Linked DNA regions of Mesorhizobium onobrychidis. The main gene of each other region encodes a partner of the protein of the gene in region 2 in a complex. Links are inferred from orthologs where the notes say so. Each region holds a gene or a part of one and is shown on either strand. Other genes may lie near its edges.

Region 1 (3,283 bases), 2.7 Mb from region 2 along the record:
GCCGGCCCTGGTACCGTGCTTTGGGCTGCGCTCGATCTCTGGCCCGCCTTCGAGCAGGCGGTGCTGATCGAGGCGAGCGCCGCGGTGCGCCGGGTCGGCGAGGCGCTTGCCACTGAGGCGATGACGGCCAGCATCGCCTGGCTGGCCGGCGATGTCACCATCGACCTTGCCGATCTCAAGCCGGCCGAACTGGTTACCTGCGCCTATGTGCTGGACGAGATCGGACCGGCGTCGCTGCCAAAACTCATCGACCGGCTCTGGCGCCTGACCGACGACACGCTGCTGGTCGTCGAGCCGGGCACGCCGGCCGGATGGCAGCGCATCCTTGCCGTGCGCCGACAGATGATCGAGGCGGGCGCGCATGTGCTTGCGCCTTGCCCGCATGAGGCGCCCTGCCCGCTCGCGCCGCCCGACTGGTGCCATTTTTCGCGGCGGGTCGCGCGCTCGCGCCTGCACCGGCTGGCCAAAGACGCCGACGTGCCATGGGAGGACGAGAAATTCATCTACGTCGCCGCCTCCCGCCAAGCTGTTGCCGCACCGCAGGCGCGGGTGATCGCGCCGCCGAAATCGGGCTCCGGCAAGGTCCTGTTGAAACTTTGCGAAAAGGCCGGCAGTGCCGACGAGAAACTGTTCACCAAGCGCGACGGCGATGTGTTCAAGGCGGCGCGGCGGCTCGACTGGGGCGACGCGCTGCCGGAATGATTGGCAGCTATTTTCCTGTTTTGTTCTCGCCCGAGAACGGCTAGGCTCGCCATCTTGATTCGAGTCAATCAAGATTCTTTCCACCGAAAAATCTTGGCTGTGAATCGCGGGCACCAAAGCTGATTGGATGGGCACTGATGCAGATAAGTCATCACCGATTTATCCCGTTCTGATATCGAGAGACCGGGATCGAAATCGGGGACATCATGGCAGAGGCAGCACGAAAATTCGGCGTGGCGGAAACACCGCTCTATCGCGAGGCACCGAACAACATCGAAGCCGAGCAGGCGCTGCTCGGCGCCATCCTCGTCAACAACGACGCCTTCTACCGCGTCTCGGATTTCCTGAAATCCGGCCATTTCTACGAGCCACTGCATCGCAAGATCTTTGAAGTAGCCGCCGAGCTCATCCGTATGGGCAAGATAGCGACGCCGATCACGCTGAAGACCTTCCTGCCTGCCGACGAGAAGGTCGGCGACATGACGGTTGCGCAATATGTCGTGCGGCTGGCCGTCGAGGCGGTCACCGTCGTCAACGCCGCCGACTACGGCCGCGCCATCTATGATCTCGCCACGCGACGCGCGCTGATCACCGTCGGCGAAGACATGGTGAACATCGCCTATGATGCGCCAGTCGACATGTCGCCGTCCGAGCAGATCGAGGATGCCGAACGGCGCCTGTTCGAACTGGCCGAAACCGGCCGCTACGATGGCGGCTTCGAGAGTTTTTCCGATGCTTTGAAAAACGCCGTCGACATGGCGAGCGCCGCCTATATGCGCGACGGCCATCTGTCAGGTATTGCCACAGGCCTGCGTGATCTCGACCACCGCATGGGTGGACTGCAGCCATCCGACCTGATCATCATCGCCGGTCGCCCCGGCATGGGCAAGACCTCGCTTGCTACGAACATCGCGTACAACATCGCTGCCGCCTATGAGCCGGCACCACAGGCCGACGGCTCATTCAAGGCGGCCAATGGCGGCGTCGTAGGCTTCTTCTCGCTCGAAATGTCGTCGGAACAGCTCGCCACCCGTATCATTTCCGAGCAGACCGAAATCCCATCATCGAAGATTAGACGTGGCGATCTGACTGAAGCTGACTTCGGAAAGCTCGTTGCCTACACCCAAGAAAATCACAAACGCCCGCTGTTCATCGATCAAACGGGCGGTATTTCGATTGCTCAGCTCGCGGCTCGCGCCCGCCGACTTAAGCGCCAGCGCGGGTTAGATGTGATGGTCATTGATTACATCCAGCTCATGCAGGGATCGACTGCCAAAGCCTCGCAAAACCGCGTCCAGGAAATCACTGAGATTACCACCGGCTTGAAGGCGCTTGGAAAAGAACTCAATGTTCCAATTATTGCTCTTTCACAGCTTTCGCGACAAGTCGAAAGCCGGGATGACAAGCATCCTCAGCTGTCGGACTTGCGCGAATCAGGCTCAATTGAGCAAGACGCTGACGTGGTGCTCTTTGTGTATCGCGAGGAATACTACATAAAGAACAAAGAGCCTGAGAAAAACACGCCAGAGTACCTCACTTGGGAAACGAAAATGAGAGAGGTTCAAGGCAAGGCCGAGGTGATCATTGCAAAGCAGCGCCATGGCCCAACGGGCACTGTTAGCCTTGCCTTCCAGGGCGAGTTCACCCGCTTCTCCGACCTCGCCGAGGAGGATCATCTGCCGGACAGGTTTGAGTAGCCACTTGTCTGACGTCGCACTAAAGATGCGGGATAGCAGCGCTCTACGGCGCCCCCCTCTGTCCTGCCGGACATCTCCCCCACGAGGGGGGAGATTGGCCGTCACCTACGCCGGCCCCCTTTTCTGCAACGCTGAAAATTGGCGAAGCCCGACGCGCAATCCGATCTCCCCCCAAGTGGGGGAGATGTCCGGCAGGACAGAGGGGGGCGCTGTCCCGCTGCCATATCTGTCATGGGCATTTACCAAACACGACGCGGGCCACGCCTGATGGCCAAATCGCGCATCCAGTTCATCTGCCAGAATTGCGGTTCGGTGCATCAGCGCTGGGCCGGCAAATGCGATGCCTGCGGCGAGTGGAATACGCTGGTCGAGGAAGGCACGTCCGGCGGCATCGGCTCGGGTCCGGCCAACACCCGCAATGCGCGCAAGGGCCGCGCCGTGGTGCTCACGACTTTGTCCGGCGACATCGAGGACGCGCCGCGCATCGTCTCCGGCATCGGCGAACTCGACCGCGCCACCGGCGGCGGCTTCGTGCGCGGCTCGGCCCTGCTGGTCGGCGGCGATCCCGGCATCGGCAAGTCGACGCTGTTGACCCAGGCTGCCGCAGCACTGGCGTCCAAGGGCCACCGCATCGTCTACGTCTCGGGCGAAGAGGCGGTTGCCCAGATCAGGCTGCGTGCGCAGCGGCTCGGCGTCGCCGATACTCCGGTGGAGCTTGCCGCCGAAACCAATGTCGAGGACATCCTCGCCACCATTGCCGACGGCAAGCGGCCGGATTTGGTGATTCTGGATTCGATCCAGACCTTGTGGACCGACATGGCCGATTCGGCGCCCGGCACCGTCACCCAGGTGCGTGCCGCCGCCCAGGCGATGATCCGCTATGC
Region 2 (3,235 bases):
TCAGTTCGTCCATGGTGACATAGCCGCGCTTCTTGGCGGCCTTGATCATCTTCTTGACAGCATCGTCGGAAAGGTCGAGCAGAGGGCCATCGGTGGCGCCTTCGCGTTCGGTCTCGACCTCTTCCTTTTCTTTTGTCGCCATTCTTTATTTTCTCCAAGCGGCCAAGTATCAAGCCGCGTAAGCTGCCGTACCGGTTAAATCAGATGCGCTCGCGCTGGAACGCGCTTCCCCGGGGCAGTAACTGCATCTCTCGTTAAGTCCAGATTAACCCTGGTATCTGTGGCAGGCTGACTGCCTGTCCAGTGACCGGTACCTCACATTGCTGCATTTCCCGTCGACGCCGGCGCGGGTTAACGTTTCGAATCGTCCTGATTCCGTCATTCTGCCAGAAGGTCAAGCGCCTCTCGCATGATTCGCATGAAAAAAGCGAATCAATTACCCGACTTAAAGCGCCGCGGCTGATTTCGACGCGCAAGCACGGTCTGCACTATCACTCTTTCGTAAGCGTCGACCTACACCCGCCCAGCCCTGCCCGAAGACACGCCGAACCCTTCGATCAGCGCTTCCGTTGCTTGCACATCACGAAATTGCGCCTGGATCTCGACGAGATGCCGGTAGTTTTCGTCCGTGGGATCGCTGGCGAGCGCCGCTTCCGCCTGTTTCAGCTCCTTATGTAAGGTGCGCGCGCTGCGCTGCAAGTGGAGCGCCTGGCTGAAGGCATCGCGGGCATCGTCAAGTCCGGCTGTTTCCAGCGCCGGCCATTGCCGCGCCCGTTTGATCAGCGCCACCACGCGCGCCCAGATCTCGCCGCAGCCGGCCCGCTCGATCGTCGCGATCACCGCGTTGCGGTCGTTGGCCATGTCATGCGCCATCGCATCGAGAATGACCGCGTGCAATCGCTTCAGATCGGTGTTGGCGAGGTCGAGGAACTCGACATGCGCGAAATTCTCGTCGATCAGCACCGGATGATTGACAAGAGCTGCGATGATCGTCGCCTCGCGCACCGACATCCCCTCGCTGCCGCGCTTGACCAGCGCCGAGCGACCAAGGCTTTCGGTGATCGCGGCGCGTCCACCGGCATTGCCGCTGCGTGCGAACTGTCCGCCAGGAGCTGAGCCCTTGCCCTGAAAGCGCCCGCCGGGCCGCCCATCTTGCCGCCCCCCTTGATAACCTTGGCGCCCGCGCTGGGCGCCGAAAAAGCTTAGCACCCGCTCGCGCATTTCCTGTTGGTAGTGGTAGCGCAAGCTCTCGTCACGGATGCGGCTGGTCAGTTCGCGCAGCGTCTTTTCCAGTTCCGCCCGCCGCTCCGGCGTGTCGAAGATGCCGCCGGCCGTTTCGCGCATCCACAAAAGGTCGGCGAGCGGCCGCGCCTCGGAAAGCACGGCGCGAAACGCGTCCGGCCCTTCGGCCTTGACCAGATCGTCGGGGTCCTTGCCTTCGGGCAGAAGCGCAAAGTGCACCGAGCGGCCGGCCTGAACCGCCGGCAGCGCCATGTCGGCGGCGCGCCATGCCGCCTTCAGTCCGGCCTGGTCGCCATCGAAGCACAGCACCGGCTCGCCGGCCATCCGCCACAGGAGTTCGAGCTGATTTTCCGTCAGCGCGGTGCCGAGCGGCGCCACGACATTCTCGAAACCGGCCTGCGCCAGCGCGATCACGTCCATATAGCCCTCGACGGCGATGACCGTGCCGCCCTTGGCCAGCGCCCCCTTTCCCAGCGCTTGGCGCGCCCGGGCGAAATTATAGAGCACGTTGCCCTTGTGGAAGAGCTCGGTGTCGGGCGAATTCATGTATTTGGCGAGCGCATCGGCTGCCAGCGCCCGCCCGCCAAAGGCGATTATCTTGCCTCTGGAGTCCGGGATCGGGAACATGATGCGGTCGCGGAACCAATCGTAGGAAACCGGAACGTCGTCGCCATGGCGCACCAGCCCGCATGCCTCGATATCAGCCTTGGGCACGCCCCTGGCGGCAAGATGCTCCTTCAGCGCATTGCGGCTATCGGGCGCATAGCCGAGCCGGAACGACTGCTGCGTCGCCGGCGTCAGCCCGCGGTCGCGCAGATAGGCGCGGGCTTTTGCGCCTTCCGGCCCCTGCAGCCGCTCCTGGAAGAAGGCGGTCGCCATTTCCATGATTTCGGTCAGGCTGGCGCGTTCCTTTTCGCGCCGTTCCTCCTGGGCATCGCGCACCGGCATCGGCACGCCGGCCATGTCGGCGATCTTTTCGACTGCTTCGGGAAAGCTCATCCCGTCGAGTTCGGTGAGGAATTTGAAGTGGTCGCCGGAAACCGAGCAGCCGAAGCAATGGTAGCGGCCCTTCTTGTCCTCGCAATGGAAGGACGGGCTCTTCTCGCCATGGAAGGGACAGCACGCCCAATAATCGCCGCGCGGCGCGTTGGTCTTCTTCCTGTCCCACGCCACGCGCTGGCCGATCACCGATGAAATCGGCACGCGGTCGCGTATCTCGTCGAGAAAGGCAGGTGGAAAGCGCATCGGGAACGGCTCGTTTGTCCTCCATATAATCACGCCGGCGAAACCCGACGACTCCTAATGCGGACCATACCCGGTTTTCACAGGGCAAAAGAAGGCGACCGTTGCGGGCCGCCTTCTTACCTATTCCGGCATAGTGCCGGTCGACGTTTTGACGGTCAGTGCGCGGCGATCGCGCCGAAGATGATGCCGGAGACGACGCTGACCAAGAGATAGTCGTTGCCGACGCGGATCCATTCCTGGCCGCGGCCCGGACGACGCAGGCCATAGTGGCGATAGTCGCGGATCGGCTGGTGGCGCTTCCAGCTCGAATATTTCTGGCCGTTGCGCCAGTGGTTCCTCTTAGCGACGACTTTCTTCTTCTCCACGACGCGCTTCTTCACGTCGACATGCTTGCCGGGCTCCTTCCAGCCAATCTGGCTGTAGGTCGACCGCGGCGCGTTCGGCGCGTTCAGCGGCGCGGCCTGGCCCTGCAGCGACGTGGCAGCCAGCATCGAGACGGCGACTGCGGAAAGAATGATGCGTTTCATCACGGGGTACTCCTTGGTTGTCGATGCCCAAGCAATAGAGCCCGAAGAATGAACCGAAACTGAACATGAAAATTACGTTTTTGTAATGATTTCATATATTTAGAATAGCTAATTCAACACTCCACTCAAACCGGATCTGAAGGTGTCGCCTGCACTTGACCGCGCGGTCATCCGGAAGCCGGCCGGCAATGCAACCATATTGCGATCCATCCATTTCCGAC

The links.
Region 1: the proteins of dnaG (region 2) and IHQ72_RS26085 are in contact, whole or in part, in a crystal structure (PDB 2R6A), measured with the Geobacillus stearothermophilus proteins. The link is inferred for Mesorhizobium onobrychidis from one-to-one orthologs. Residues at the interface, in WP_049624496.1 of Geobacillus stearothermophilus: Lys456, Leu457, Leu458, Pro459, Ala460, Asn463, Ala464, Leu467, Leu535, Leu536, Ile537, Ala538, Gln544, Glu545, Asp548, Tyr549, His552; in WP_033016901.1 of Geobacillus stearothermophilus: Ser13, Glu15, Ala16, Gln18, Glu91, Leu92, Asp94, Ala95, Val96, Pro97, Thr98, Ala99, Ala100, Asn101, Tyr104, Tyr105, Ile108.

What each region holds. Positions count from the first base shown.
Region 1 is NZ_CP062229.1:5,230,896-5,234,178, forward strand. The notes cover bases 189-3,153. They hold IHQ72_RS26085 (replicative DNA helicase), read left to right. Parts: upstream 189-908; coding sequence 909-2,399; downstream 2,400-3,153. Other genes in these bases: IHQ72_RS26080 (small ribosomal subunit Rsm22 family protein), read left to right, coding at 189-702; radA (DNA repair protein RadA), read left to right, coding at 2,667-3,153. Also shown: more of IHQ72_RS26080, read left to right, coding at 1-188; more of radA, read left to right, coding at 3,154-3,283. UniProt on the Escherichia coli protein: The main replicative DNA helicase, it participates in initiation and elongation during chromosome replication. Travels ahead of the DNA replisome, separating dsDNA into templates for DNA synthesis.
Region 2 is NZ_CP062229.1:2,518,035-2,521,269, reverse strand. What follows is about bases 1-2,917. They hold dnaG (DNA primase), read right to left. Parts: upstream 2,488-2,917; coding sequence 514-2,487; downstream 1-513. Other genes in these bases: IHQ72_RS12645 (RcnB family protein), read right to left, coding at 2,643-2,917; rpoD (RNA polymerase sigma factor RpoD), read right to left, coding at 1-142. Outside these bases: more of IHQ72_RS12645, read right to left, coding at 2,918-3,014. UniProt on the Escherichia coli protein: RNA polymerase that catalyzes the synthesis of short RNA molecules used as primers for DNA polymerase during DNA replication.